2 regions of the Pradoshia sp. Z4_20 genome follow, and region 1 is predicted to be linked to the other one. Evidence: riboswitches for the same ligand, from Rfam matches in the RefSeq annotation. Region 1 holds a riboswitch; the other holds the start of a gene.

Evidence for each region. Region 1 has a riboswitch for glycine ahead of gcvT (glycine cleavage system aminomethyltransferase GcvT). Riboswitches for the same ligand answer to the same signal wherever they lie in the genome.
Region 2: linked by a shared signal. The riboswitch ahead of AC4BHP_RS14700 (amino acid permease) and the one ahead of gcvT (glycine cleavage system aminomethyltransferase GcvT) in region 1 are both predicted to bind glycine.

Annotation. Positions count from the first base shown of each region.
Region 1 covers NZ_JBZAJD010000001.1:345,432-361,733, forward strand. Annotated here, with positions in the region: gene AC4BHP_RS01680 (YqzE family protein) at 1-130, shown strand, start outside; gene AC4BHP_RS01685 (YqhG family protein) at 276-1,070, opposite strand; gene AC4BHP_RS01690 (DEAD/DEAH box helicase) at 1,048-2,679, opposite strand; glycine riboswitch at 3,143-3,233, shown strand; glycine riboswitch at 3,237-3,328, shown strand; gene gcvT (glycine cleavage system aminomethyltransferase GcvT) at 3,501-4,619, shown strand; gene gcvPA (aminomethyl-transferring glycine dehydrogenase subunit GcvPA) at 4,616-5,962, shown strand; gene gcvPB (aminomethyl-transferring glycine dehydrogenase subunit GcvPB) at 5,955-7,412, shown strand; gene AC4BHP_RS01710 (GNAT family N-acetyltransferase) at 7,534-8,028, shown strand; gene AC4BHP_RS01715 (DEAD/DEAH box helicase) at 8,142-9,584, shown strand; partial or broken gene AC4BHP_RS01720 (kinase) at 9,663-10,261, opposite strand; gene AC4BHP_RS01725 (hypothetical protein) at 10,395-11,228, shown strand; gene AC4BHP_RS01730 (Na+/H+ antiporter) at 11,328-13,364, shown strand; gene AC4BHP_RS01735 (NAD-dependent epimerase/dehydratase family protein) at 13,520-14,530, shown strand; gene AC4BHP_RS01740 (DNA/RNA non-specific endonuclease) at 15,630-16,302, shown strand, end outside.
Region 2 covers NZ_JBZAJD010000007.1:32,953-49,254, reverse strand. Annotated here, with positions in the region: gene adhP (alcohol dehydrogenase AdhP) at 1-718, shown strand, start outside; gene AC4BHP_RS14710 (sigma-70 family RNA polymerase sigma factor) at 1,026-1,610, shown strand; gene AC4BHP_RS14705 (DUF4179 domain-containing protein) at 1,561-3,006, shown strand; gene AC4BHP_RS14700 (amino acid permease) at 3,159-4,508, opposite strand; glycine riboswitch at 4,681-4,758, opposite strand; gene AC4BHP_RS14695 (DMT family transporter) at 5,270-6,181, opposite strand; gene AC4BHP_RS14690 (sensor histidine kinase) at 6,527-8,311, shown strand; gene AC4BHP_RS14685 (LytR/AlgR family response regulator transcription factor) at 8,286-9,020, shown strand; gene AC4BHP_RS14680 (carbon starvation CstA family protein) at 9,159-10,976, shown strand; gene AC4BHP_RS14675 (CC/Se motif family (seleno)protein) at 11,043-11,318, opposite strand; gene AC4BHP_RS14670 (TRM11 family SAM-dependent methyltransferase) at 11,445-12,386, shown strand; gene AC4BHP_RS14665 (DHA2 family efflux MFS transporter permease subunit) at 12,446-13,879, opposite strand; gene AC4BHP_RS14660 (TetR/AcrR family transcriptional regulator) at 13,960-14,517, opposite strand; gene AC4BHP_RS14655 (hypothetical protein) at 14,758-15,066, opposite strand; gene qoxD (cytochrome aa3 quinol oxidase subunit IV) at 15,316-15,597, opposite strand; gene qoxC (cytochrome aa3 quinol oxidase subunit III) at 15,599-16,195, opposite strand; gene qoxB (cytochrome aa3 quinol oxidase subunit I) at 16,192-16,302, opposite strand, start outside.

The DNA of each region.
Region 1 (16,302 bases):
TATGAAGCAGCCAAAGGAAGTACGTAAAGAGCAACGCCGTCATCATAGAGATGATCGGCCGCCATTAATGAACCATTGGTTCGGAATCATTCCGTTATCAATTGAAATGCTCTTTAAACGTAAGGCGTAATAAAGTTTCTTTAAAAAAGCAGTGGATTTTTTTGCAACCCACTGCTTTTTTGTATTCATTTTTATATCTTCATCAAAGATTAAGCTTTATTCTAAACTATTGTTTAGTTGATGCGAGAATTCAGCCTTAACTTTAAATACCTCTTTTAGATAGCCTGACCGCTAAGATAAAAAAGGCCGCCATTTATGAAGCTGACACGGATTCTGGGTTCATATTGCATTCGTAATGCTTCTTTTTCAAGGTCATACATGTGAGTTTCCTCTTCTTTTTTATCCTCATAAAAATGGTTCAGTAAACTCAAATCTTTATTCCAGCGCACGAGAGCCTCATCAGCCCACCCATGGTCATCCTGATTAATTTTATTTTGGATATAAGTTTTGATACGATGCAATCCGCTTTGATACCGAATAATTGGTGTAAGGGTAAATGTATAATCAGATATTTTAGGTGTAAGCGACAGTTTATCAGCTGAATCAATGAAATTTTCAACGAAAAGACCGTTAATCAGGTTCAATCCTATTGAAAAGAATAAATCCTTTTTTCGGTCGCATTCATAGGAGATATTAACATTTACACCTAACCAAGGAAATAAAGGCATCTGACCACTAGTCACTTTAATCTCCTCAAATAAGCGGATATGCTTCGATAGTCTTTGGGCAGATGCGAATATTTGGTGCAGGCGAGGGGATCCGAAATGTATGAATTCCCCTTTTAAATCAGGAGGAGCTGCCTCTTTGTCGAGGATAAACGTTAAGCTCATCGGATTAGGCACTCCGCCAACTTTCTCGAGATAATGCCAATAAAAAGGTCGGTTCATCAGTTCTTTATCCATATCAATTGTCAACTGCACAGTTAGATGACCTGGCCCTTGATTGATGATTTCGCATTGATTGGCTGTGAAAAATTGAACGAGAAACTCAAGAATTTCCTGTTGCTGCATGTGAAGGCATCTCCTTTTTTAGATCTTGAGCAAGCTGTATTAAAGACGTGAGATTATCCATTTTAACCTTCATCTCACCCTCTGTTTTTGATTTATTGAGGATGTCAGTTAAATGCTCTTCAAGATTCTTAACCTCCAGCCTCGTTAGAATATCATCAAGTTCCCCAACGACACGTTCAAATAATTGAATTTTTTCGTAGAGAATTTTCATAATATGATCCTCAATGGTATTCCTGGTCGCAAAATTATAGATTCTGACATCTTCTGTTTGTCCAAGTCTGTGAATTCGGCCGATTCTTTGTTCCAGTCGCATCGGATTCCAAGGTAAATCAAAGTTTATAATATGATGGCAAAACTGCAGGTTAATTCCTTCTCCACCTGCTTCTGTAGCAATTAAGACTTGTGCTTGTTTTTCGAACAGTTCTTTCATCCAGTCCTTCTTACTACGTTTAAATCCGCCGCGGAATGGAACAGAAGTGATTCCATTTTGCTTAAGAAACCACTGCAAATATAATTGCGTGGCTCGATACTCGGTAAAAATGATAACCTTATCTTTTATAGAATGAATCAATTCAAGCGCTTTTTTCGCTTTTGAATTGCAATCAACCAGTTCGACCAGGTTGATAAGGTTATGTATGGCTTCCTTAAAGCTTAGTCCGGCATCCGGGTTTCGATCGAGCATATTTTTTAACGTAAAGTAGACGGCTTCCCTGCTGCTGCATGCCTCACGCTGAAGGATTAAAGAAGAAAATGTACTCCCGATACCCTCCGGCAATTCTTTCCTAAATGAAGAAACTCCATCATATAGATCCTGTTCCTTTTCGGTGAAATCTATAAAAATTGTTTCAACCTTTCTTTTTGTCCACTCAATGCCGGTATCCTGGCGTTTATTTCGAATCATCACCATATTAACCAATTCTTTTAAATAAGCATCATCCTTTAATGAACGTTTCTTAGCAGAAAAGCGTTCATTAAATTTGGCATAGCTTCCTAAATGCCCTGGCTTAAGCAATGATACAAGATAAAAAATTTCTTCTAGCTTGTTTTGAATAGGGGTTGCCGTTAACAGTAGACAGAACTTTCTCTGGACTTTTTGTACAAACTCATAGTTTTTGGTTTTATTGTTTTTTAACTTGTGAGCCTCATCTATGATGACAATGTCATAGGTTTGTTCGAGTATGGCAGAACGATGAGGCTCTCGTTTAGCAGTATCTATGGAAGTGATTATACATTCAGAATCCCACCCATACCCCTTTCTGTATATGACAGCTGGTATGTGAAACTTCTGATTAAGCTCCTGTGCCCATTGAGATACGAGAGAGGCTGGGACTAGTATTAGTATTTTGCTTGCCAGGCCCCGAATCATATATTCCTTTAAGATCAGACCGGCCTCTATTGTTTTACCAAGACCTACTTCATCAGCTAATATGGCTTTACCATTCATTCTTTCAATGACTTCGGTAGCAGCTTCGAGCTGATGGGTTAAAGGTGTAAATCCTGATAAATGCTTTGGTGCAAGGAGGCCGTTGAAATCTGGAATCAGATTATGCTTTTCGGCATCCAATCCGAGTTTAAAAAGGGAGTAGCTGCACCAGGGGCCATCCTCCATAATCTTTTCCTCAAGCTCCTTTTCCCAATCTTCATCAAAATAGACCTTTGGTGTTAAACTCAATGTGAATCCCAACTTTCTTTATTTAAGCTAGTTAGATAAATGCTTGTTTGTAATTTAACTAAATTCAATAGAATTCTCTTACCTTATATAGGTATAGGTGGTGTCATTAATTTCTAAACAATAGTAGGAGTTTAATCTCCGGCTAAAATCTGATTAAATGCTTTATGCGGATGGCAGAAAATTATAAGGAATTTATTCAGTGACGCCTAAACAATTTTTTTGCCCCAATAAAGCTGAGGTGTTACTGATATTTTTTTAGTTTCCAATCATTCATCGAGATAACGTAAATGTTGCCACCTGATAATTGTTGATGGTAGGATATAAATGTAAGACTATTTAGAAAACGGCTTATCTCTTGCTTTTTGTTTAGTATGACCAATTTACATAATTATATGAGCGAATGAAGGCAAGGGGAGAGACCGTATTTGCGGCACCGAAGGAGCAAATGGTGAATCCATGAATCTCTCAGGTACAGAGACTCTTGCTGGACGCATCTCTGGAGAGCGCTTCCTTTATTGTGAAGCCACCCAAGAGGAAACGCCGAAGTACGTTACCCGGCGGTAAACTTTCAGGTATCAGGACAGAGCCCCCCCTAATAAGGGAGGTTTCTGTCCTTTTTTTCGTGGATCGCTGAAGGATATATCGCTTCGGTCAAATGTGGAAAAGCGGCGTTTTACTTAATAAGTTAACAAGCAATCATTTAAATGGCATAACAAGCAAGAGAATCCGTATAAAACGAATATTTTAGGAGGGTAAGGATGGGAGAATTAAAGCAGACTCCGCTGATCAGTGTGTACAGGGAGTACGGAGGAAAAACAATTGATTTTGGCGGCTGGGAATTGCCTGTCCAATTTTCGGGCATTAAACAGGAGCATGAATCAGTGCGTACAAAAGCAGGCCTCTTTGATGTATCACATATGGGCGAATTCATGATTAAGGGTGCTGGGTCTTTACCATTTTTGCAGCTGATGATGACCAACGATGTCAGTAAGCTGAAAACGGGCCGGGCACAGTATACTGCTATGTGCTATGAGAATGGCGGAACGGTTGATGACCTGATTATTTATAAAAAAGGTGAAGATGATTATTTGTTAGTTGTGAACGCATCTAATATTGATAAAGATTTTGAGTGGTTAAAAAAGCATGCGAGCGAAGATGTAGAACTAAAAAATATATCGGAACAAATAGGGCAATTGGCATTACAGGGACCGCTTGCAGCTGATATATTACAGAACCTTGCAGAGGAAGTAGATCTCAATACCATTGGTTTCTTTGCTTTTCGTGAAGATGTCATGATAAATGGCATTAGTGTACTTGTTTCAAGAACTGGCTACACCGGTGAAGATGGATTTGAATTGTACTGTAAGAGTGAAGATACAGTGAAGCTTTGGAAAGATCTTTTAGAATTCGGTAAGGATAAGGGATTGGTTCCATGTGGACTTGGGGCAAGAGATACGCTTCGGTTTGAAGCAAAACTTCCTTTATATGGCCAAGAGTTATCTCCAAAGATTACACCTATCGAAGCGGGGATTGGGTTCGCTGTAAAAACCGATAAAGAACATTTTATTGGTAAGGAAGTTTTAAAGGAACAGAAGGAAAATAGCGCCCCTAGAAAGCTTGTCGGAATCGAAATGATTGACCGCGGTATTCCGAGACATGGGTACCCGGTTTTCGTTAAGGATGAAAACATCGGGGAAGTGACCACTGGAACACAATCCCCAACCTTAAAGAAAAACGTAGGCCTTGTCCTGATTAATGTAGAATTCGCTAACCTTGATGAGGTAGTCGAGGTTGAGATACGGGGAAAAAGATTAAAGGCGAAAATTGTTAGTACTCCATTTTATAAACGCACTCAGGCAGGAGGAGTAAAAAAATGAAGCATCGTTATTTACCAATGACAGAGCAGGATACTGAACAGATGTTAACAGCGATTGGTGTAGAATCAATCGATGACTTATTTTCTGATATACCTGAAAAAGTAAGGTTTAAGGGTGAATACAAGCTAAAAAAAGCAAAGTCTGAATCAGCACTTCTGAAAGAATTAACTGAGCTGGCCGAGAAAAATGCCAATCTCAGGACCCATAGTTCTTTTCTTGGAGCGGGAGTATATGACCATTACATGCCAGTCATCGTTGATCACGTTATATCAAGATCAGAGTTTTATACCGCTTATACACCGTATCAACCGGAGATTTCCCAGGGAGAATTGCAGGCTATTTTTGAATTTCAAACGATGATTTGTGAACTGACCGGAATGGATGTGGCGAACTCCTCCATGTATGATGGGGGAACTGCTCTGGCCGAGGCAGCCATGCTCTCAGCAGGACATACACGTCGTAAGAAACTGCTTGTTTCAGAGACAGTGCACCCGGAATCACGGGCTGTTTTATCCACTTATGCAAAAGGCCAATATCTTGAGCTTGAAGTTGTCCCCTGTAAAAATGGAGTGACGGATACAGAACAATTGGCGGGTATGATGACTGATGAGGTAGCTGGTTTTATTACTCAATATCCAAACTTCTTTGGCCGAATCGAAAACTTAGCTGAAATTGAACAAATTGTTCATGAACATAAAGGAATGTTAATTGTTTCAAGTAACCCACTTTCACTTGGTGTCTTGAAACCGCCGGGTGATTTTGGTGCAGATATTGTCATAGGGGATGCACAGCCGTTCGGAATCCCGGCTGCATTTGGCGGACCTCATTGCGGATATTTTGCAGTTACTTCTAAGCTGATAAGAAAAGTACCTGGACGTTTGGTTGGCCAAACGGTTGATGAGGATGGGAAGCGTGGGTTTGTATTAACCTTGCAGGCGAGGGAACAGCATATTCGTCGCGATAAAGCGACCTCGAATATTTGCTCTAACCAAGCATTAAATGCTCTCGCAGCCTCTGTGGCAATGACTGCGTTAGGTAAGAAAGGCGTGCAGGAGATGGCGCTTCAAAATCTCCAAAAAGCGCATTATGCAAAGGAGCAATTAAAAGCAAATGGACTTGAAATTGCCTTTGAAGGACCTTCTTTCAATGAGTTTGTTGTTAAGTTAAATGGTTCTGTAGCTGCAGCTAATAAAATGCTCCTACAAAAAGGCATAATTGGTGGTTATGATTTAGCTTGTGATTATCCTGCCTTAACCAATCATATGCTTGTGGCAGTGACGGAGCTGCGTACAAAAGAAGAGATTGATAGATTTGCACAGGAATTGGGGGATTTCCATGAATAAACAGGATCAGCCATTAATATTTGAACAAACCAAGCCGGGCCGTATCGGCTATTCGTTGCCGGAAATGGATGTTCCGGAGTCAGCATTAACTGAGCTTTTGCCTGAGGAGTTCATTCGCACAGAGGAACCAAAGCTGCCTGAAGTATCCGAGTTGGATATCATGCGTCATTACACGGCACTTTCGAGAAGAAATCATGGCGTCGATTCCGGTTTCTATCCGCTCGGTTCCTGTACCATGAAATATAATCCGAAAATTAATGAGAATGTTGCCCGTCTAAATGGATTTGCACATGTTCATCCTCTGCAGGATGCAGAAGCTGTACAGGGTTCTTTAGAGTTAATGTATGATTTGCAGCAAAGTCTAAAGGAAATCACAGGTATGGACGAAGTCACTTTGCAACCGGCTGCGGGAGCGCATGGAGAGTGGACGGGATTAATGATGATTCGTGCCTATCATGAGGCGAATGGTGATTTTGACCGCGTAAAAGTAATTGTTCCTGATTCTGCGCATGGTACGAATCCTGCCTCAGCCACAGTTGCGGGATTGCAAACTGTTACCGTGAAGTCAGGTCCGGATGGTTTAGTAGATTTGGAAGATTTGAAGAGTGTTGTAGGGAAAGATACAGCAGCCTTAATGCTTACAAATCCGAATACACTGGGGCTTTTTGAAGAACAGATCATCGAGATGGCCGAAATTATTCATGATGCCGGTGGAAAACTATACTATGACGGTGCCAATCTGAATGCTGTACTATCCAAGGCTCGCCCGGGTGATATGGGATTTGACGTTGTTCATCTTAACTTGCATAAGACATTTACTGGACCACATGGCGGCGGTGGGCCAGGTTCAGGGCCGGTTGGGGTTAAGAAGGAGTTAATTCCGTTCTTACCAAAACCGCTTATTGTAAAAGAAGAGAATGGCTATCAGCTTGATTACAATCGTCCGCAATCAATTGGCAGAGTAAAGCCGTACTATGGAAATTTTGGAATCAATGTCCGTGCCTATACGTATATTCGGTCTATGGGACCAGACGGATTGAAGGCAGTAACGGAGTATGCTGTCTTAAATGCAAACTATATGATGAGAAGATTGGCAGAGTACTATGATCTCCCATATGATAAGCACTGTAAGCATGAGTTTGTTATCAGCGGAAAACGTCAGAAGAAACTTGGTGTTCGGGCTCTTGATATTGCCAAGAGATTGTTAGACTTTGGCTATCATCCACCAACCATTTATTTCCCTTTGAATGTGGAAGAATGCATGATGATTGAGCCAACAGAAACAGAATCAAAAGAAACACTGGATGGCTTTATTGATGCTATGATTCAAATTGCCAGGGAAGCAGAGGAGAATCCGGAAATTGTACAGGAAGCACCACATACAACGGTAATCAGCCGTTTGGATGAGGCACTGGCTGCTCGTAAGCCTGTATTGAGATATCAAAATTAATAAGAATAAATTTTAAGCAGCTATCATGACCAGATAGCTGCTTTTTTAGAAGAATGAAGTGGTTCAGGATAGGGAGGGAAATACGATCGAAAATATATTCTGCCTTTCAAATGAAAGAATCATGCTGAGAGAAATGATTAGTAGTGATTGGGTTGATGTACATAAATACGCATCACAGGATATAGTTTGTCAGTATCAGCCATGGGGACCGAATACGGAAGAAGAATCGAAAAAATTCGTGAGCCAAGTAATCGAGGATTCAACACAAAAACCAAGAGCAAGGTTTGTCTTCGCAATTATTTATAATGGAAATATGATTGGGGCCGGAGAACTTACAATACGAAGTTTCACTAATAAAGCTGGAGAAATTGGCTATGTTGTTAATCCGGATTATTGGGGAAAGGGAGTGGCGACAGAAGTCGCGTCTTTGTTAATTGAATTTGGATTTAAGGAACTGAACCTGCATCGTATATTTGCAACCTGTGATCCAAGAAATATAGGTTCAGCTAAGGTGTTGGAGAAAGTCGGAATGGTTAGAGAAGGAATCATTCGCGACCATTTGTTCATGAGAGAAGGCTGGCGAGATTCATTATTATACAGTGTTTTAGAACGGTAGCCTGAGATTAGAGTATCGTTCTAATTTCGATTATTCAGTGCCAATCAGGTATAATGGATAAAAGCATCTCTCAAGTTGAGAATCAGCTAAGTAACCGAAAAAGAGGAACATACATGACTGAACATAGCTTCAATGATTTTAACATAAGTCCCGAAATTATTCGGGCATTAAGTAAAATGAATTATTTTCAACCGACAGAGGTCCAGCAAAAGGTGATTCCAATTGCGATTGGTAATCAGGATCTTATCGTAAAAGCACAAACTGGCAGTGGGAAAACAGCTGCGTATGGAATCCCGATTTGCCATCATATAGAGTGGATTGAAAATAAGCCTCAGGCACTTATCCTAACCCCGACCAGAGAATTGGCTGCGCAGGTGAAGGAAGATTTAACGAATATTGGCCGATTTAAGCGGATTAAAGCAGCTGCTGTTTATGGAAAGCAATCATTTGCTAAGCAGCAGCTGGAGCTTAAGCAAAAAAATCATATTGTTGTTGGAACACCTGGAAGAGTGTTGGATCACATTCAAAAAGGTACATTAAATGTTGATGAACTTCGCTATTTGGTAATTGATGAAGCAGATGAAATGTTGAATATGGGCTTTATTGATCAGGTTGAAGCCATTATAAATGAATTACCTAAGGAACGAATCAGCATGCTGTTTTCAGCAACATTGCCGGATGATATTCAAAACCTATCCAATCAATATTTAAAAGAACCAATCTTTATTGAAATTAACAAAAAAGAGATGACGACTCAGTTGATCGAACACTCTTATTATAGGGTCAAGCATGAAAAGAAAGCGGAGCTGCTAAGGAAAGTTACGACGATAGAGAATGCGGATAGCTGCATCGTTTTTTGCCGCACACAGGAACAGGTAAACAATCTGTTTGATACATTGGTTAAATGGGGGTATTCATGCGGTAAAATTCATGGTGGAATGTATCAAGAGGACCGCTTCGATGTTATGAATCAATTTAAACGGGGTGAGTTTCGATATTTAATTGCCACGGATGTCGCTGCGCGCGGAATTGATATTGAAAATATTACACATGTCTTGAATTACGATTTTCCAGTGGAAAAGGAATCCTATGTACATAGGACGGGAAGAACGGGCCGTGCGGGACATACGGGAGTAGCCATTTCTTTTGTAACTCCTTTTGATGAAGAATTATTGAGAGAGACAGAAGAATATATAGGCTTTGCTATTCAGGTAAAAGAGGAGCCAACTGAAGCAGAAGTAGAAAAATGCAGGCCGAATTTCGAATCAAAAATGTTCGAAAATGAGATAAAGGAAGATAAAACGACCGAATTAAACAGTGGAATTATGAAGCTGTTTTTCAATGGCGGCAAGAAAAAGAAATTGAGAGCTGTCGATTTTGTGGGGACAATTGCAAAAATTGAAGGCATATCTGCTGAAGACATTGGAATTATCACAATTCAAGACCAGGCTACATTTGTTGAAATATTGAACAATAAAGGTCCAATCGTCTTACAGGCTATGAAGAATAAAACTGTTAAAGGAAAGAAATTAAAGGTATATGAGGCATTTGAATAATAATAGGATGCTCACCGATCTAAACAGCCCTTCCGAATCGTTCGGAAGGGCTGTTTTAATTAGATCCATCCTAAAGATCTAATCATCATTCTTGATAACCAAATCAGCTCGTTCTAGCGGGGTAACTTTCTTTATATAATACTCTTCTGCTTTCCAGTATCGATTTTGAAATTTATCGATATTCTCCTGTGTGGTCTTGCTTTCACGGCTGAATCTAGTTACTCTGGAACGATCTAGATAAATCATAAAATCAAAGAATGCTCTCCATTCTTTTCTTTGCAGAAATATACCTTCAACGATAATGAGGGAAGTTGCTGGAATCTGGATTACTTGCCATTTTTGCTTATCAGTGGTGGGGTCATATGCAGGGAGGAGTAACTCAGTTATTTCTTTAATTGATTGAAAAAATTAGCTCTTAGCCTCTCCGCGTCCCATTGGAGTCGGTAATATTCAATCCATTCATCGTGACCAGTGTGATAACGTTTATCTTTATCTACAATAAAATCATCAATATGAAAAAGGTGAAATGATAGACTCTGTTTCTCAAGTGACTGTTTCATTCTTTTGGTAAAAGTCGTCTTCCCAGAACGACTGAGGCCATCAATACCAAGAATAAATCTTTGTCCTACTTTAAGTTCGGGTAATTGATTAATTAGATTTTGTATATAATTCCCCATGTATTTCCTTGCCTCCTGTACTTTGAAATTGTCCTCACTTAAATAAAAGAATTTGATTTTTCCGTTATTTAATCTCCTTTAGAAATATTTTCCTTTATAATTATAGAAAAGGCAATACAAAGGAGGCGGTTACGTGGATATTGCTAGACATTATGAACAGATGCCACCCACTTTTCAAAAGTTACAGAAACTGCAGGACAATCTTGAAAAAGACGGGTATTCTTTAGATTCACTTGGACTAATGCTGGACACGGAGGATCAGAATTATTTCGTCACACCATGCGATGTCATTACATTTGCGTCTACCGGAGCGGATGGGATTCATTTTGGTTTATTGACTGATTTTGGAGCTGTTACTGATTTGGAAGAGGCCTATGTGGTTTATGTTAGCCCTATGGATTTTGGATCAGCTGTTTTTTTGGCTGCTCGTAATTTAAAGGAATTTACGAATCTCCTTTTCACGATGAAGGATGCGATCGAAATCGGAAATTTTCTTTCGATTGAGATGGCTGATGAAGGAGAAGAAAGTGAAGACAAAGCGGAATACGAATATGATGAAGAAGAGTTTTTACAAGAGAGGAAATATGTACTTGGAAAATTAAAGGAATCATTAAATTGTACGGTTATTCAAGATGTAAAGTCATATTATAAGAATCTATTTAAGGAGAGAAAACAGCAAATCGCTATACATACACAAGACGGGATTGGGGTGATTCCGATAAGTAATCAACCAATCACACGCGATAAATACGAATTAGAAGAGGATGTGGAAATTGACGTTCAAGATTTACAGGCATACTTTCAGAAAGCTTCCGTAGAAAATAAACTTGCTTTTGTCAGAGATGCACAAACTCTTGGCATTATAATGGATGATGAAGAAGTCCGGGAGTTCGTTTTAAGTGAGCTAAGGGGACTTGGATACAAGATTGAAGCGGATCGATTACAACACAGTAATGAATCCGATTAAAGAGAAAAGTTTTCCACATATCTGAATGGGTATATTAATAAGTAGCCTCCTTTTGTGGAAGAATATAAAAATTATTAATATCGAGTTAGAGGGAGAATAATGGATTTACTTTTATCAATTATATTGCTTTTAGTCATGCTTTTAATATCGAATATTATTAGCCACTATATTCCATCCATCCCCACCGCTTTAACTCAAATAGCTTTGGGGATTTTATTTGCTTTATTCATACAGGATCTATCATTTGAGTTAAAAGCGGAATGGTTTTTGCTTTTATTTATTGCACCGCTATTATTTAATGATGGACGTCGATTTCCACGCGATGATTTATGGAAAATGCGCTGGCCAATATTGGCCAATGCATTTATTCTTGTTTTTTTAACGACTATAATTGGCGGATATTTTATTAACTGGCTGATTCCCAGTATTCCGTTGGCCGCTGCTTTTGCTTTAGCAGCTATCCTTTCTCCAACGGATCCAGTAGCGGTGAATGGAATTGCCGAAAGGATTTACTTACCGACGATTATTTTACGTCTTGTTCGAGGCGAATCGTTGATTAATGATGCGTCTGGTTTAATTGCCTTTAATTATGCGGTTGCTGCGGTTGTAACAGGTTATTTTTCATTGCGGGAGGCAGCAGCCGATTTTGTTTATGTGGTCATTGTTGGCGCGATTGCTGGTATTATCCTCGGATTATTAGCTATCCTAATCCGTTATTCACTAAGAAGACAAGGGATACAGGATGTTACCTTTTATTCTTTGCTGCAATTTGTAACGCCATTTATTGTTTATATTGTTTCAGAAGAAGTCCTGCACGCCTCTGGTGTAATTGCTGTAGTAGCTGCAGGTATTGTTCATTCCAGTTTAAGTGAAAAGACTGGAATGAAAAGTGCGGAGGAACAGGTGGTCACTGAGAATATGTGGTCGATCATCTTGTTTGTACTCAATGGAGTGGTGTTTTTATTATTGGGTTTGAGTTTGCCTTCTTCTATGAGAGCAACGGTAGAGAATCCTCTAATCAGCAATTGGCTTGTGCTCGGTTATGTCCTGGCGATTGGTTTGGCTATCATGATTATCCGAATTGTTTGGTCCTACTGCTTCTTAAGCATGGGTTATTACATAACTAACAGAAAAGAACAATCGAAGCCCAGCTGGAAAGTGGCCCTTCTAACCGGCTTGACTGGCGTACGCGGTGCAATTACCATGGCAGGTGTATTGTCAATGCCATACTTTGTAGCAACTGGAGATTTATTTCCTGAACGGTCTCTAATTGTATTTATAGCAGGCGGTGTTATTTTATTTACTCTTTTAGCTGCGACTATTCTATTGCCTTTGATCAGTAAAAAAGCCATTGAACCAGAGAGTGATGAAGAGAAAGAGTTTTTAGATGCTCAGATGAAATTAAAAATATTGAGGACTGCCATAAAGCGGATTGAAGAAGAACTAGAGCCGGAGAATCAATCCGCTGGTTACGAGTTAATTGGTGAATATAAAAAGATGATTGAGCAAATTCGCTATGAAAATAAGGATTTAGAATTTATTAAGGTATCGCAAAAAGAGAGAATAGAGGCTCGCTTAGTTGGTTTAAGAGCAGAAAGACATTATATCCAGGAGGCTGCTGCTGATGGTTCTGTAAGTGAAGAGATTGTGAAAAGACTCGAGAAGTCCTTGGATATAAGAGAAAATTTACTCACAGAGAATTTCATGTCCAAAATAACGACTCTTTTTGGCCAATTATATAGGAAGTATAAGCAATATAAGCGTGTGATAACCAAGGAAAACGAAAAGACGGCAGTCCTGTTAAATGATATGCGGGATATTCAGATTCAGGCGACAAAAGCTGCCATTGAAAGTCTAGAAAAATATGTAGAGGAAACGAACAATTCACATGTTTCATCCATCATTTATGAGTATCGAAGAATTATTGATAAACTGAAGCAACCAAATAAAGCCCGTTCAAATAATAGTATGAAGGATCAGCAAAAAGAAGAATTACGTTTCAAAGCTATTGAAGCTGAACGAGCTGACATTCAGCGAATGTATGAAGAAGGCCAAATAAATCGCGAACTGGCTCAGGATTTACGTCGATTTGTGAATTATGTGGAGAGTGTTATGCTTCAGGAAATTGAGGAATAGGCTTGCAGGTGTTCTACCTGTGAGCTTTTTTGTTTACCGTTTAAAGGTAAAGGGAAATGTGAGTATAAGATTTCACATAAAATACATTTTTGGTCAAATATACCACTATCTTAGATGATAAAATTTAGGAGAATAAAACGGAGGAGGCAACCAACATGAAAGTATTTATGATTGGCGGTACGGGCTTATTAGGTGCTGAAGGCGCAAGGGTATTAATTGAACAAGGGCATGAAGTGGCAACATTGTCACTGCCACCTATCCCTGAAGGCAGTAACCTTCCTGAAGAAATGGAGATAACTCTGGGAAATTATTTAACATTGACAGATGATGATATTCGTAAATATTTAACAGGCTGTGACGGATTTGTTTTTGCGGCAGGTGTAGATGAAAGAGTAGAGGCACCATCACCAATCTATTCATTTTTTGAAAAATATAATATTACACCATTAGAACGGCTATTAAGAATAGCAAAGGAATGCGGTGTCAAACATTCAGTTGTACTGGGGTCGTATTTTGCTTATTTTAATAGAGAACTACCCGAGTATGAACTGACGAAGCACCATCCATATATAAGGAGCCGTGTAGATCAGGCTAATATGGCTTTATCCTTCGGGGATGATGATATGAGTGTAGCCGTTTTGGAGGTTCCATATGTCTTTGGAAGCCAGCAGGGACGTAAGCCTGTTTGGGTATTCCTTGTTGAACAGATTCAAAATATGAAAGAAGCTGTCATGTATCCTGAAGGAGGAACAACCATGGTGACAGCGAAGCAGATCGGGGAGTGCATTGCTGGTGCCTTAATAAATGGGAAGACAGGTAATTACCCGGTTGGCTATTATAATATGGAGTGGAAAGAAATGCTGACCATCTTCCATAAATACATGGGAACACCGGACAAAGAAATCATAACAATTCCTGCCTCTAATTATATTGAAGCGATGAAGGCGAAAGCAGAAAAACAAAAGAGTGCTGGAATAGAACTGGGATTGGATACGGCTGAATTCGCAAAAATCTTTACTAAAAATCTTTTCATTGATAAAAAGACAATTGTTGACCACTTTGGTGTACAGCCAGATGATATAGAAAAAGCCATCGGAGAATCAGTTCAGTTAAGTCTGGATATATTGGAAGGAAAAAAAGCCGTAGTTGATATGAAAGCTGAATAAATCTACATGAGAGAAAAATATATATAAAGGAAGGGAAGCTTTGTTTCCTTCCTTTTTGTTATGAAAAAGGTAATGGGTCATTATAAAGAACCTTAACAAAAGGCTGTTTCGTAAAGATTGTGGCTTTCGTATGGAAGGGGAAGTTGGTATGGTTCGTATTATATAGTTCAGCCAGAACTTTCTGGTTGAACTTTTTATATGGATTTATTCTATCAGTAGCCAGGGTAGAATTTACGGGGATGTGGGACTGATATGGATTTCCTCCGCTAAACTGTTCACCCCCTACTTGTATAAATATATATAAGGCTAGGTGGACTGAGATCTTGTATAACAAACGAAGCTATAATACTACTTGGAGGAAATAGGGGGGACTGGTGAATCTATCAGAGGAGTATAAAGAACGAACCCAATTGTGGGCGTAGATAGCATTTTAATAAATTAATGGAGGATTAGTTAAAGAAGAAGTAATATTTACAATAAAGAAAACACGCCGTTTTTTGGGGCGTGTTTTCTTTATCTTTATGCCATTTATGATATCAAAAAGGTTATTACTTCAGAGTATTTTTAGAAAAGCATCTCAAAACGTAAACCTTTGGATTGATTCTGGAGGTCTCTTCATAATTTTCCCGTTCTATTACTATATGGAAATAATATCTAGATTGAGTTCGGATTGCCGAGTGGTAAATAAGAATATGAGCTATTATGAAAAGCCTATTTGTTATCCATATTAATTACAAAAATAGAAGGAGGAAGAAAGATGGCTTTGTTGGTTGGACTGCTTTTAATATCTTTTCTAGGTCTAATCGTAGGTTTGAATGATCCGAACGTTGTTCTTTCATGGCTTCCAGAAACTAAAAGAAATAAGCCATTTGTGTGGCGGGTTTTTGGGGGCGCAATAGCAGTATCTTTTATTTGGATACTGTCACCTTCAGTAATTGATAATTTGCTTCTTATCCTATTTCTAGTATCTATCGCAGCTTTATTTGTGGGCTTAATTAAACCGAGCTTTGTTTTGAAGAGAGCTCCTGAAGCCAAAAGGTTGCATGTAGTAATGATTTTTGGTGCTGCAGCGATATTATGTATTACTTTAAGTTCAATAATTCCTCCAGTAGAAGAGTCTGCTGATAGTAGCGCACAGGTAGAGCAACAGCAAGAAGTAGGTACGGTTAAAGCAGAGGAAGAAAAAACTAAAGCGAAGGAAGAAGCAGAGGCTAAGGCAAAGGCGGAAGCGGAGGCTGAGGCGAAGGAAGAAGCGGAGGCTAAGGCAAAGGCGGAAGCGGAGGCTAAGGCAAAGGCGGAAGCGGAGGCTAAGGCAAAGGCGGAAGCGGAGGCTAAGGCAAAGGCAGAAGCAGAAGCTAAGACAAAGGCGGAAGCTAAGAAAAAAGAGGAGACACAGTTCTCAGGATACAAACTTATCAAAGTGGATGGTGGCGATTTATCTGGTTATCGTGAACCCAATGTTGTCGTGGATATCGGCTATGGGGATCGCAAATATTGGGCGTTTACTAATGAATACGGGCAACTAGTACGTGTCATTGCGGACGAGATTATTCTACAAGATGACAGTAGCGAGCATGTAACATCATCTGGTAGATATTACTCTGATGAGGCAAAAGTTCCGGGTGTTGAAAGTGATAATTTTGATGAAGGACATATCATAGCTGACTCTCTAGGAGGGGTATCGAATGCTTATAATATTACCCCACAAGAAAGTACATTGAATAGGTATGGCGACCAAGCATATATGGAAAAAGTGATTCGTGATGCAGGTG
Region 2 (16,302 bases), on a different contig from region 1:
ATTCTGCCGCAGCGTACAAAATGCAGGCTTCACTGTTGATGGTGCAATGGCTGAACAATGTATCGTAGAAGCGGATTATGCGGTTAAAGTTCCTGAAGGATTAGACCCAGCTCAAGCAAGCAGTATTACTTGTGCAGGTGTAACTTGCTACAAAGCAATCAAAGTTTCCGATATTAAACCAGGTCAATGGATTGCAATTTATGGTTGCGGTGGTTTAGGCAATCTTGCCATTCAATATGCGAAAAATGTATTCAATGCGAAAGTAATCGCAGTGGATATTAATGATGATAAATTGGCGCTATCAAAAGAAGTAGGAGCAGACCTTGTATGTAATCCATTAACTGATGGTGATGCAGGTGAATGGATTCAGGAAAAAGTTGGTGGAGCTCATGCTGCTGTTGTAACGGCTGTTTCTAAAGTTGCCTTTAACCAGGCAGTAAACTCTGTTCGTGCTACTGCTAAAGTTGTTGCAGTAGGATTACCTCCTGAAACAATGGATTTGGCTATCGTGAAAACCGTATTAGACGGTATCCAAATTGTTGGTTCCTTAGTTGGTACACGTAAGGATTTAGAAGAGGCTTTCCAATTTGGAGCAGAGGGAAAAGTAGTTCCAATTGTTGAAACAAGATGCTTACATGAAGTAAATGATATTTTTGAAGAAATGGAAGCAGGTAAAATCCAAGGCCGTATGGTCATCGATATGCACAAACACGAATAATTCCAACCAATAACCTTATAAAATAAACCTCAAACAGTCTTACATTTAATTATGAATGTAAGGCTGTTTTTTTGTACGTTTTTTTTATATATGAGGGCTTAGTAGATAGATAATATTTTTAATATCATGGGTGCTTTAGTAGGATTATTTTTCTAAAAAATAAAGGTAATGTGAAGCTGGTTGATGTAGTGTGAAACTAGATAAATCTAACGTGTGTGCTAAGTATCCTAAATAAAAATAAAAAACTTCCAATATTTGAAACCATTTCAAGAGAATTCATCACTAATAGGCAGAAGGGGGCGAGAGAGTGAATTATAAGGAGGAGCAGAAGCTGGTCAAGAAAGCAATAAAGGGCAATAAAAAGAGTTTTGAACGATTAGTTAAACAGCATTATGAAAGAATATATCGAACAGCTTATATATATGTTAATAATCAGGAGGATGCATTGGATGTGGTTCAGGACGCAACCTATCAGGCCTTTATCTCTATTCATTCCTTAAAACATCCTGAGTACTTCATGACTTGGCTCACAAAAATTATCATTCGTTGTGCTGGCCAAGTGGTCAAAAAGAGAGGAACTGTTATACCTTTTTCGGATGAAATATTAATCGGTATGATTCCGCAATCGGAGGAAAAGAGAGAATTCGATTGCGGAGAAATAATGGATGCTTTGGCCCAAATTAAAGAGAATTATCGGACAAGTATTCTTTTATTTTATTATCATGATTATTCTATTAAAACAATCAGCACCATTATGCAAATACCTGAAGGAACCGTTAAAACCTATTTAAGCAGAGGGAAAGAGGCGTTAAAAAAAATCTTGAATGAGGAGGGATTCGACTATGGAAGAAAAGGATTTAAAGAATGCATTCAACCAAATACCAGTACCTAAAGAGAGAGTGTTAAAGGCTATTGATGATGGTCTAAATCAGGTGGTACATGAAAAAAAGAGACGGCAACCGAAGAAGAAACTCCTGTATGGTGGTGTGGCTTCTATAGCGATTCTATCTTTGACCATCAGTTCAGGATTTATCATACCGTCGTTGAACAAAGTGCTGGCTAAAGCTCCTATAGTCGGCGGAATATTTAAAGACTTTAATGATCCGCTTGGAATAGAATTAGCCGAACAAAACCTCGTTACTGAATTAAATAAAACTAGTACCAAAAAGGGGATTAATGTAACCCTGACAAGTGCTTATTTTGATGGATATATTGTATCGATTACTGGACATGTGGATGGCGATATAAAAAAGCAAAGTAACGAAGAGAGCGAAGAATTAAGTATGGATGAAAACTTTGAGAACTATGAAGGGGATGCTGATCCTTGGTTCAATGGGCAATCAACTGTTTATAAGAAAAAAGGAGATGGGTATGATTTTCAAATGACTTTAAATTATCCGTATGAGGAGCTTAAAGAGAATTACACTCTGCCACTCACAATCCATTCTATAAACGGAGTTGATGGAGACTGGAGATTCTCGATTCCAATTTCACAAGAAAAGAATAAAGCTACCGCAATAGATTACACAAAAAACTATCCGAATGAAAATGTTCAAATTAAAGTAAATGAATTGCTCTTTGGCAGAATATCCTCGACTGTTATGTTTGAAACAAACACAGAGTATGAGAAGGATGAGATATACATATGGAAGGCAACTGACCATAAAGGGAAAGAGTTGGATATTGGAAACAGTGTAAGATTTAATAAGGGGATAGATGGAGAAGTACGTGAATTTAGACGATCTACAATAGGGAATTTAAATCAAGATGTTAAAACCATCACGTTCTATCCACATCTAGAACGATTAGAACCTTTAGCGGAGAAGGATTTAGCGACCGGTACTTCCTTTACATTGGAAAGTCAACGTTCAAATAAGGCAATCCGAGTTAACAGTATTAAACATGAGCAGGATAAATTGATTGTTGATTATCAAGTACTTGGATTTCCTAAGAGTCTTAAGGGAGAGAACTATGATCGTTTACTGCATAATTTAGGTTATCAGTTTAATATAATAGACCCACGGATTGATTTGGATGATGATTGGCCATTTTATATACATCGGAATCATGTTGAAGTCCTTAATAAAGATACAATGCATTTTCAATCAGTATTTGATTTAAGTGGAGAAGTTGTGTATGAAGGGGATATGGTTCAAAAAATCACCAATTTTGAAATGGATCATGCCATTCTGCAATTTGATTTTAACTCATTTTTAGATACAGTGGAGCTTGAGCCTTTCACAGTAAAAATACCTCAGAAGAAAGAGCAACTTGAGAATCATAAATAAAGGAAATAGTTTATTGAAACTATTTTGCTCAATTCGGTACCGAGCTGTACTAAGTTTTCATTCAACCATAGAATACTATAGAAAAAAATGCACTCCAATTGTTAAGTGTAATCTAACAACTGGAGTGCATTATTATTTTTGCTTTTGCTCTATTATCTTAGTCTCTTCTTTTTATGAAAGTTATATATGATAATCAATAAGACAAACCATAATGGTGTAAGCAGCATTGCTAAACGTGTTTCCGCAGCAATGAGCATCACAATCAATATGAAAGCAAACATACCTAGGATTACATAATTTATAGCTGGTGTTAATGGAGCTCTAAATGTAGATTTAGCCCTTAAATCAGGTCTTGTTTTTACATATTTGATATGCGAGATTAAAATAATGCTCCATACCCAAATGAAACAGATGGCGCTGATTGTTGTAACGATTGTAAAGGCCTGCTCTGGTATCAGCTTGCTAAGCAGTGCACCGACAGAAACTACAATAGTAGAAGTTAATAATGCATTGCTCGGTACATGGTGCTTATTTAATTTTGAGAATCTTTTTGGTGCTTCTTTATGATTGCTTAAGTTGTACATAATCCGGCTGGTTGAGAATAAACCGCTGTTTGCAGCAGAGGCTGCCGATGTTAATACAACAAAGTTGATAATACCTGCCGCCATTGGAATACCGATTAAGGCGAAGACACCTACAAATGGACTGCTTGTTGCACTTAATTGATCCCAAGGATTGATGCATAAAATAACAAATAAGGCACCTACATAAAACAGCAAAATCCGTACCGGGATTTTGTTGATAGCAGATGGGATGTTTTTGCGCGGGTTAGCTGTTTCCGCAGCAGATACACCAATCAGTTCAACACCTACGAAGGAGAAGACAACCATTTGCAGTGATAGTAAGAACCCTGATATTCCATTCGGGAACATGCCGCCATGATTCCAAAGATTTGAAACAGAAACAGTTCCGCTATCTGTTTCAAATCCAATCACAAGCAGTACGATTCCTACGACAATTAGTGCAACAATAGTGACGACTTTAATAATCGCAAACCAGAATTCCAACTCACCAAACAGTTTGACGGTTAATAGATTTAATCCTAATAGAATTACTAAACAGATGATGGCAGGCACCCATTGCGGGATATCAAACCAGTATTGTGTATATAAACCAACAGCGATAATATCAGCCATGGCTGTCATAATCCAGCAGAACCAATACGTCCAGCCAGTCACAAATCCAGCCCATGGACCCAAATATTCAGCTGCGAAATCGATAAATGATGTATGATTTGTATTGGATAAAAGTAATTCACCCAGTGCTCTCATAACAAAAAATAGAGCTACTCCGATAATCAGATAAGAAAATAAGATGGATGGACCGGCTAAATGAATGGATTTTCCGGAGCCTAAAAATAAGCCGGTTCCAATTGTGCCCCCAATTGCTATTAATTGTACATGACGATTTTTTAAATCCCTTTTTAACTCTTGCTTAGCCAAGTTGCATGCCCCCGTTTAATCTTAGATGTCTAAAACAGGCACCTAGTAAAATAGATATTTATCATTTTTCTCGCTTGATTTAGATACTATGTCTCACCTCACTATTGATATTGGAAAATAAAAAAAGAGATTGGTTGTCTCCAATCTCTAAAAGGGCAAGAATAACAAAAATCGTTACCATTCTGTCCTTTTGCCTGAGATTGTGAATCCTTCGGCGCTGTATAAATACAGTCTCTCCAGAAGCTGCTCCCGCCATAGTTTTATCCACAGCGATCAAAGCGTGCTATATTAAATTATCAATTATCAGAGTATGTTACCTTATTAACATAATTCTGAAAAAATGTTATGGAAAAAATGCTATCACTAAATTATTATGTTGTCAAACTAAGTACATGTAATTAAATGATTTGTTGAAGCATATGGAAGAGACCAAGATTTACTTGAAATATATTTAACCCATATGCTTTTGAACAAACAATTAATGATACTAAACAAGCTTCAGTTCTGATAAACCATTACAATAAGTATTAAATAGTAAAGAAAGGTACTAGGTCTCTCTCTTTTTTTGTTTACTAATTTAAACATCTTGAGGAGTATTCCTTCAGATATATAAGCATGGCAGTGAGGTTAAGGGGAAGGCCAGAATCGAAAGCTCTCTTTTTCATGTTTATCTTAGCAGTAGCACAATTCATTCTGAAAAAAAGACCAAATCCATAAGGGATTTGGTCTTTAATCTACATTATTAAAAGGCAAATTCAAATTTAGAGTTCATCCGCTATCCCCAGCAGGATAATACCGAAGATAACAACTGCGATGATCATGTATTGTTTTTTAGTCAGCTTCTCTTTTAGGAAGATTCGTGACAGGATAATTGAAAAGATACTGTAAGAAGCAATCAATGGTGCTGCGATAATTGCATAGCCTGATGCCATGGCAAATACGTAGAAAAATTGACCAATCGTTTCCAAAATAGCTGCTATCCCTTTATCGCGCTCTTTAAATACATGGAAGGATTCCTTCTTTATAAAGCGAAGATAGATAAAACATACGGCAGCGCATAGGAAAAAGGTATATTCATACGCAAGTAAAGCTGAATTTTCGCTGATTAGATTCAATTCATCCAGATAGATGGCATCCGCAAATGTAGCAAGTCCATCAATAATGCAATATAAAATTGGGAAGATAATAGCCAAGAAACCAATTTGGTATTTTTTATCGATATGCTCGGAATTCAGTCGACGAACTTCATCTTCTGCTCTTTTTTCCAGAACGGCAATTCCCACAATCCCAAGAGTGATAATGATAATCCCAAGTACTTCAATGATACTTAGCTCATGAGTGAAAAAGATGAAGAGCAGAATGCTTGTTACGACACCTGAGGAATTCTGTATTGGTGAGGCGATAGACAATTCAATATAGCGCAAACCAATATACCCAAATGCCATGGAAAGGATGTATAAAGAAGATACTGGTAAATAATGAATCATCTCCATTGGATTGAACTGTATATCTTTTATAATCATATAGGCTGTTGCATGAATTCCCATGACAAGACCAACCATGATGATAATTTTAATATGGCTGTACTTGTCGTTGCTGTCTGATCCCTTTTTATAAAATAGGTCAGCACCACCCCATGCTAAAGCTGTTAGTAGTGAAAAAATAAACCACATAACGATTCTCCTTGTTGAAGTTTAATTAGCTTTCTGAACCCCGTATAACAAGACATACAGAATCGTTTACTCAAGTGAGAAGACGTTACTGCTGCTATTGCAAAACGGAGAGCAGAGCTGTGAATAAAAATGAATTTTAATAGAGTCACAGAGTCAAGAATATAATTTCATTGTAAACTGTGTCAAGGGATTTAAAGGATGAAACTATAATAGAAGTGTGCATTTAATATAACAATAGTAATGAAAGGGCTATCTTTTTGTTTTTCTTAATTTTTCAAATATAATAAAGGGAGAATTAACAATTATAGAAGAGGATGGAAAGTTCGCTAACCAGGGGAGATGGCTATGTTAGATTTAGTCCCAATTATGCTTGAAAAGGTAGGCATTATTGTCATTGTAGCCTTTTTAATTTCTAAAATGAATTCCTTTCGCCAAATCATTCACCCAGACCATAATCTAAATGAGCAGTTGAAATTATTTCTATTATTCGGCATGTTTGGGGTTATTAGTAATTATACTGGAATAGAAGTTTATCATTCTATGGTTGAAGAGAATAGATGGCTTTCAGCTATTGGAGAAGATAGTGCCATTGCTAATACAAGAGTGATGGGTGTTGTGATAGGCGGATTATTGGGAGGTCCCGTTGTTGGAGGAGGAGCTGGTCTGATAGCCGGTATACACCGTTATACATTGGGAGGGTTTACAGCCTTTTCCTGCGCCCTTTCTACCATCCTGGCCGGAATATTGGCAGGGTATATAGGCAACAGAAGAAAAAGGAGCGGGGGTCAGATAACTCCTTTGTTTGCTGCAGGAATTGGGATGTCCCTCGAAGCTTTGCAAATGGTGATTATCCTTGCGACTGCCAAACCTCTTGAGCATGCATGGAGCCTCGTGCAGTTTATCGGTTTACCAATGATCACCATGAATGGATTCGGAACACTATTATTTATGCTGATCGTTCAGTCTATAAAACGTGATGGGGAGATAGCGCGTGCGAATCAAACCAATCAGGCATTTTTAATTGCGGACCAGACTCTTCCGCATTTTCGACAGGGCTTAAACACCCAATCATGCAAAGAAATATCAAAAATTATGCTTAATTTAACCGATGCAGATGCTGTCTCTATCACGGATGAACATTTGGTTCTTGCACATTTGGGGGCAGCCTCCGATCATCATAAACCTGGCGTGAAGCCGAGTACTGGGCTGACTAAAAAAGTACTTGAATCAGGATATGTTTCAATAGCCAAATCGAAGGAGGAAATCGAGTGCAGGCATAAGGACTGTCCGCTCGTAGCTGCCATCGTCCTCCCTTTAAAAGTGAAGGGGGAAATCTCTGGAACTTTAAAATTGTATTATACAAAGCCGGATAAATTAGACAGAGTTCAGCAGCAGTTAGCAGAGGGGCTGGCTAATTTATTTTCAACTCAGCTTGAGCTGGCAGAAGCGGAACGGCAGGCGAGGCTTTTAAAGGATGCTGAGATTAAAGCCCTGCAGGCTCAGATTCATCCACACTTCTTATTTAATAGTTTAAATACGATATCTGCCTTATGCCGGACTGATCCTGATAAAGCTCGTAAACTACTATTGGAATTAAGTTTATTTTTTCGAGGCAATTTACAGGGAGCCAGACAGTTGCTGATCCCGTTAGAAAAAGAGCTGGAAAATGTAAAAGCCTATTTATCTTTAGAGCAAACACGTTTTCCTCATAAATATGAAGTTAATTTTGATATAGAGAATGGATTAGAAAATGTATTGATTCCCCCATTTTTATTGCAGCCTTTGGTAGAGAATGCGATTCATTATGCATTTCCACAAAGAAAACAGTTTGGGAAAATTAATATACAAGTGTGCTCAAATGGCAATTATATGAGAATGATTGTTGCGGATAATGGACAGGGGATTGTGGAAGAAAGATTGAAAAGTCTGAGCAAGCAGGTTGTACCGTCAGCCGGTGGAAACGGTACAGCCATTTTTAATATTAGTGAACGCTTAAAAGGTATTTATAATAACCAAGCCCATTTTAAGGTTGATAGCAAAGTGGGTGAGGGCACCACTGTTAATATCTTAATCCCGCTGGAAAGTAAAGGAGGTGACGAGCAGGATGCTGCGAGCCTATGTAGTGGATGATGAACCATTAGCCAGGGACGAATTAAAATATTTACTAGCAAGAAGCAGAGAAGTGGAGGTCTTGGGTGAAAGTGATTGTATAGAAGATGCATTACATGATATTCCACTGTTAAAGCCGGATATTGTCTTCTTAGATATTGAATTAGCGGGAGAGAACGGATTACATTTAGCCGCTAAACTAGAAGGACTGAACCCGGTTCCAGCTATCGTTTTTGCGACTGCCTATGACGAGTATGCTCTTCAGGCTTTTGACGTAAATGCGGTAGATTATCTTTTGAAACCCTTCAGTGAAGAACGTATTCATAAGATGCTGGACAAAGTTAAAAAGCTTCATTTACACACAAAGGAGCCTGGAAAAGTAGATACCAGTAATCTTCAATGTAAGGGAAAAATAGCTGTTATGACAGAAGAAAAAATTATATTGCTTACATGCAATGATATCGTATTCCTAGAATCATACGAAGGAAAGTGTAAAATCCGGGCTGTTAATCATCTTTATAAAGTAAGTGAGGCACTGATTGGATTGGAAAAAAAATTGCCCCGGACACAGTTCTTTCGGGTACATCGGAGCTATCTTGTGAATATCGATCATATCGTGGAGATATTACCATGGTTTAATTCAACCTATAACTTACGTATGTCGGATGGTTCCGAGGTTCCAGTCAGTCGAACCTATGTAAAGGAACTGAAACAATTACTAGGATTATAGGATTGATTTGCTATTCATTAGTTGTAAGTTGTAATTCATCCCATTTATTTTGCGGTTCATTTTGAAAATGAGGTGTAAGTGTTTTCATTTGATACTATGATAGTATAATACGTATGCAAAAAAAGGGGGAACACTAAAATGAATGCGATTACAATTGTTATCGGCTCGATTTGTATCCTTTTAATAGCCTATCGTTTGTATGGGACATTTATGGCGGCAAAGGTGTTGAAATTATCTAATGATAAACCAACACCAGCTGAAAAGCTTGAGGATGGTCAGGACTATGTGCCAACAAATAAATGGGTGGTATTTGGACACCATTTTGCAGCCATTGCTGCTGCAGGCCCATTGGTTGGTCCGATTTTGGCAGCTCAGTTTGGTTATTTACCCGGACTGATTTGGCTATTGGTTGGGGCAGTAATTGGAGGAGCAGTTCATGATACAGTTGTGCTCTTTGCCTCTATGCGCCGCGATGGTAAATCATTATCCGAGGTAGCAAAAGAAGAACTTGGGCCTGTAGCGGGATTCTGTACTGGATTGGCCATGCTATTCATTATCACAATTACGATGGCAGGTTTGTCATTGGTTGTACTTGGAGCACTTGAAAGAAACCCATGGGGTACATTTGCGGTAGGGATTACAATTCCGATTGCGATGTTAGTGGGAATCTATCATAAAAAGACAGGGAATTTAAAAGTCCCGACGACCGTTGGATTTATCTTAATTATGCTAGCAATTTTCTTTGGTCCACAAATTCAGGGAACATGGTTAGGCGATTTCTTAACGCTTGAAAAGAGCACTCTTGCTATTATTTTACCAGTCTATGCCTTTTTCGCTGCTGCACTTCCTGTTTGGTTATTGCTTGCACCACGTGATTATTTAAGTACATTCATGAAAATAGGAGTTTTCGCAGCACTTATTATTGGTGTATTTATCGTTAACCCTTCAGTTGAGTTTCCTGCTATTATTCCAGATTTCATTAACGGTGGAGGACCAATTGTGGCCGGCCCAGTATGGCCGTTTATTTCAATCACAATTGCCTGTGGTGCCATTTCAGGTTTCCATGCTTTTGTTGGTTCAGGTACGACTCCGAAAATGGTCAGCCGTTGGAGCGATATTAAAGGCATAGCCTTTGGTGCGATGTTAGTAGAATGTTTAGTGGCTATTATGGCATTGATTGCTGCAGTTGCTCTTCAGCCTGGTGATTATTTTGCGATAAACTCATCACCTGAGGTCTATTCAACATTAGGAATGGAAACAGTCCATTTAGATAGATTGGAAGAAGCAGTAGATATGGACCTTGAAGGAAGAACAGGTGGAGCCGTAACACTTGCTGTTGGTATGACGGAAATCTTCACCAGTGTACCATTCTTCCAACACTTAGCTTCCTATTTCTATCAATTCGTAATTCTGTTTGAGGCGGTATTTATTTTAACAGCGATTGATTCAGGAACCAGGGTTGCCAGATATCTCATCCAGGACTTCTTCGGAGACTTTATTAAACCTTTGAAACGAACAGATTCTCTTGGGGCTAACATTTTTGCCAGTGCATTAGCCTGCTTTATTTGGGGATATCTATTATTCTCTGGAGATATCAGTTCCGTCTGGGCACTGTTTGGAGTATCCAACCAGTTGATGGCGTCAATCGGATTGATTGTCGGAGCTACAGTTGTTTTGAAAATTGCAGAGAAACGCTGGTATATGCTGACATGCTTAGTCCCATTGGCGTATCTATATGTTACGGTTAATGTAGGTGGATTCTGGATGATTAAGAATGTCTATTTGAATCCGGATGCAGGTGGATATAATGTATTGAACGGTGTTCTATCCATTATCATGCTTGCGTTAGGTGTAGTGATTATGGTGGCTTCCATCATGAAATGGATTAATCTATCCAAAATACCACAAGCAGAATTGGTTAAACAGTCAGAGGAAGAACTGATGAAAACGATGTGAAAAATTAGCAGGTAAAGGGTCCGAATAAATGGTCTCTTTACCTGTTTTTTTATGTTTAAAAGCGAATTATTGAAGCTTAACGGAGAGGGATTTTAGGAAAGGAATGCCCGATAATGTAAGAATCAGTTTTTCCTTTTTTCGTACATTTTTATGAATATAAAATAATACTTGATCGGATGTAATTTGATAATAATGATTCAGAGTTTTAGGTTTACCAGGCAATGCTACAAGTTCTTGAACACCGGGTCCGCAGCAGGCTTTAACATCCAACGTTTTAATGGTTACTTGATCTCCTTTTGATGAAATCCACTTTTTTGATTCTTCGTCCATTTCAATAATCATTTTTGGTGCCTCCTTCAAGTGAGGTATATTCTTAACTATAATGGATGGGATTTTAGTTTCCTATAAAAATGCATTATAATAGAGTGATATAAGCTTTTTATAGATTGTTGAAGAGAATACAACAGAATGGGATTGGTGGAGCCAATTTTTATATACACATATGCATGCAGTTCAGAGGAAGAACCTTTATGCAAAATGGAATTCAGGGCGTTGTTTGATATGAATCCTGATGATTTTGTTTTTAAAAGTACAAGAAAAGTCGATCCAAGCCGAAGTCCCTTTATTAGGGAAAGAATAGAAGTACTGACCGAAGGGGATAGTTTGGAGGCCCTTTATCACAAGGCAGACAAACTTTCCTTCCCGGATCAGACATTCAAAACAATCTTTGTGAAAACGAATGATCTAGAGGATAAAGTTAGCTTTAGTCAACGAAGAAAGATTGAACGGGAAATCGGATTAAAAATCCAGGGTGAAGCTGATTTGGAGAAGCCGGATATCGTTCTTGGCATCATTACTTGCGGCGGTAAATGGTATGTAGGTATTTATGAAAAAAATGAAGCGATCTGGTTGCATCATCAGAAGAAACCACGAGAGTATTCGACAGCTCTCAGTACTAGAATGGCAAGAGCAGTTGCTAATATCGCGGTTCCCAACCCTGTTGGTGTGAAAGCGATTGACCCATGCTGTGGAATTGGGAATGTATTGGTAGAAGCCTTGTCGATGGGGATTACGATATGTGGACGTGATATCAAGCCATTGCCAGCTATTGGCGCCAGAGAAAATGTAGCTCATTTTGGATATAGCTGTGATATTGCAATAGGGGCAATTGAGGAAGTTACCGACTATTACGATGCAGCTATTATTGATTTACCCTATAATTTATGCCATACAGCGAGCCCGGAGGAACAATTATCCATTTTAACGCATGCCAATCGCATTGCAGACAGAATTGTTGTTGTTACCGGGGAACGAATTGATGACATGATTAAGGAAGCTGGCTTAACTATACAGGATCGATGTCAAGCGAAGAAGATTGGGTTTACAAGAGAGATTTTGTTATGTAATTAGATTAATAAATAAAAAAGAGGGTGGCACCGATTTTTGCCACCCTCTTATTCTATATACTCTTAAACATCTACACGCTTAACGAAGAAAGAAACTACCAATCCGATTATGGAGGCAATTAACGCAAATAGAAAGGCGTTTTGGACACCGGCTGTCAAAGCTTCAGAGGCAGCAAGCGGATTATTGGGATCAGCCGTAGCCAAATAGCTTGCCTGGCCAGCTGACATGATGCTAACAGCAACTGCTGTCCCAATCGCCCCTGCTATTTGCTGAAGTGTATTCATGACAGCAGCTCCATCAGGGTAATACTGTCTTGGCAACTGGTTTAACCCATTTGTTTGCGAAGGCATCATAATCATGGCAACCCCAATCAACATGCATGTGTGCAAGATGATAACCGTTAATTGGGTAGTTTCGGTTGTTATATTAGTAAATAAGTAGGTAAATATTGTTGTTAATACAAAACCGGGAATAACCAAGTATTTTGGCCCGAAGGTATCAAATAATTTCCCCGTAATTGGTGACATAATTCCATTCACAATACCGCCAGGCAATAAGACAAGGCCGGCTGCAAAAGCTGACAATAACATTCCGCCCTTTAAGTACATAGGCAATAGAATGGATGAGGATAAGATGATCATCATACCCAGGAATACCATTAAAAGTCCAATAGAGAACATAGGGAACTTAAATACGCGTAAATTAAGCATTGGCTGTTCCATTTTAAACTGGCGGAAAGAGAATAGGATAAGGCTGAGTGCCCCAACAATAATCGGTAAAAGAACAGCTGGGTCGCTCCATGAGCTAGCACCCTCCCCGGCACTGCTGAAACCAAAGACGATTCCTCCAAAACCAATGGATGAAAGAATAATAGACAGAATATCTATTTTTGGTTTTGTGATGGTTGATACATTTTGCATATAGATGAGACCATATACGAATGTAAAAATAAGCAAAGGTAAGCATAGCCAGAAAATCGATTGCCAGCCCAGACTGTCTACGATTAATCCTGATAGGGTTGGACCGACAGCAGGTGCAAACATAATGACAAGCCCCATCATCCCCATAATTGTTCCGCGTCTATGAGGTGGGTATATAACCATAATAACATTTGTCATTAACGGTAGTAATAGACCTGTTCCTATAGCCTGAATGACACGTGCTAATAGAAGAATGGCAAAGTTAGGTGCCATAGCTCCTACTAAGGTCCCTACGATTGAAAAAATGAGGGAGGCACTAAATAGTTGCTTGGTAGTAAACCATTGGAGCAGTAATGCAGTTACAGGCACAAGAATCCCAAGTACAAGTAAATATCCTGTTGTTAACCACTGAACGACATGGGGACCAATGTGAAAGTCATCCATAATGTTTGTAAAAGCCATATTTAAGGCAGTTTCACTGAAGAGTCCAATAAAAGCACCAATCATAATAGCAATCACGATTGGAAGTGGCTTAATCTGCTTATTTTCTAAATTTGTAGCATGATTATTACTCAAATAATATTCCCCTTTCATTATGTATAATTACTAGACCAGTCTATATAATACGCTGATTAAGGATATACATTTATGTTTGCTTATTTCTTTAATATATCGGGCAGACATTTAGAGATGTTTAGTAAAGGCTGTCCATTTAAATTGGTTAGCGAACGGGTGATGGCTCCTTCGATCATTGAATTAACCAATAGACTTAAACGGTGCGCTTTTTCTGGTTCAAAGCCATCTTGAAGCATTTTATCATAATAAAGTGTTTCCCAGCCTTCAAATGCTGCCTTGCACGCTTTGCGTAAAGGTTCGCTCATTAAGGAAGTTTCCGCTGCCAATAATCCAATTGGTAAACCTTCAAAAAGGTCATTTTTATTGAAATGTTGAGCGATTTTTTCAATATGATATTGGAATGCCTCTAAGGCATGATCATACTGATTCATGGCCAGCTTAATATCATTTTCAATTTGAACGGCCATTTTATTGACTGCTTCTACGGCCAGTTGTTCTTTACCATCAGGGAAGTGATAATATAAAGACCCTTTAGGGGCACCGCTTTCCTTCAGAATTTGATTTAAGCCTGTTGCATGATATCCCTGTATGTTGAAAAGGCGAGTAGCAGCCTCTAAAATTTTTTGACGCGAGTCCATTTTTGCACTCACATGAAATCCCTCTTTTCAAGTATAATGACTGGTCTATATAAATGAGTGACTGTTTCATTCTATAAGATGGCTGTATTTTATGTCAATCATTCGTTGCAGGTATATTTTTTCGAGAGTAGATAGATTAGAAAGGGTGGTTGAGGTTATAAATTGGTTCTTCCAATGAAAAGAGATGAGTAGATGGGGTTGTAATAGAAATGGTCCCTTAAGGCTAAGGGACCAATAACTTTAAGCAGCTAATAGCTGTTTCTTGATTAATATTTCTCGATCGGCAGCATAAACAGGGCGATAGCCGTTTGTAATTAGGTTTTTAATATAGATTTTATTATAGATAAAGGCGAAAACGCCGCTTGTTAGCAATGCGCCTAATCCAAATAGAAAAAGATTGATTGTGATGGATATACCAAGCATAATAATCGCCCATTTATAGTCTTTGCGAAATAAAGCAGGGAATATTCCAAAAAAGAGAGTAGTCCAACTGAAGCCAAGCTTGACCTCTTTTATAATGCCATCCTTGTTTATTAGAGATATTTTCATACAATCACTCCTGGTTCATATAGTTCCATCATAAAAGAATTTTTAAAATGAATACATGGTAGTTTATAGAAGCATGTGTATGGTATGCAGGTAATTTGAGTAATAGAGAAATATCTATTATATAGGATTAAGGGACGAACAGAATGAGGGGAATGGTAGGCATAGGAGCTCTTACTTTGGCAAACTCATAATAAGAAAAACGGACAGCGACTAGAACTCGCTGTCCGTTTCGTATAGCTGTATCGATTTTTACCAATCCCAAAGCAAGACGAACATGGAACCGAAGATGGTAACTAGGGCTACAAATAATGCATAAAGGATATTGGTATAGAGTGTTCTTCTTTCCTTGGATTCATTAATATGCATGAACAGGAATATCTGCAAACTTGCTTGTAAGCCAGCTGTGATAAGCAAAATAGCCATTTTAAATCCAAATGATATCTCCAGGAAAAGAACTAATAATGCTGCCACTGTTAGAGCGATGGATGATAAAAATCCTATGATATGCTCTTTAGGGAATAACTTAGCCATTTTACATCAGTCCTTTCAGGTAGACGAAGCTGAAGATGAAAATCCAAACAACGTCCAGGAAGTGCCAGTACAGTGAAAAAATAAATGCTTTATTGGCAGTAAGGTGATTAATTCCGCGTCTGCTCACTTGAATCAGAATAGCGATTCCCCATAGAATTCCTCCGGTTACGTGGGCTCCGTGTGTTCCAAGCAATGTAAGTAATGCAGAAGTGAAGCCGCTTGTTTGGATGGAAGCTCCTTCGTGTACATAATGGAAGAACTCATAAATTTCAATGCCTAGGAAGGCTAATCCAAGGATAAGCGTAATCGAGAACATAACCATCATTGCTTTTTTCATGCCCATCCGCATAGCGTGAATCGCGATCCCAATCGTAAAACTACTTGCCAAAAGAATAAAGGTTTCAGCTAAAACCCCACCAAGAGCGAAGATATCGCTCCCGGAAGGCCCATCACCTGTACGATTTTCCAGTACAAAGTAGACAGTAAACAGTGTAGCGAATAATACGATCTCTGCTCCAAGGAAAATCCAGAAGCCCAGTATCTTAAGCTGATTTTGTTCAGTACTATATTCCAATGGTTGAGAGGCATCTAATTTCATTCTGTTTCACCTCGCAATTTTCTTTCTTCTTCTTCAATTTCTTTCACAGATATATGGAACCCATGATCATCATTGAAGGAACGTACAAACATCAAATAGATAATTGG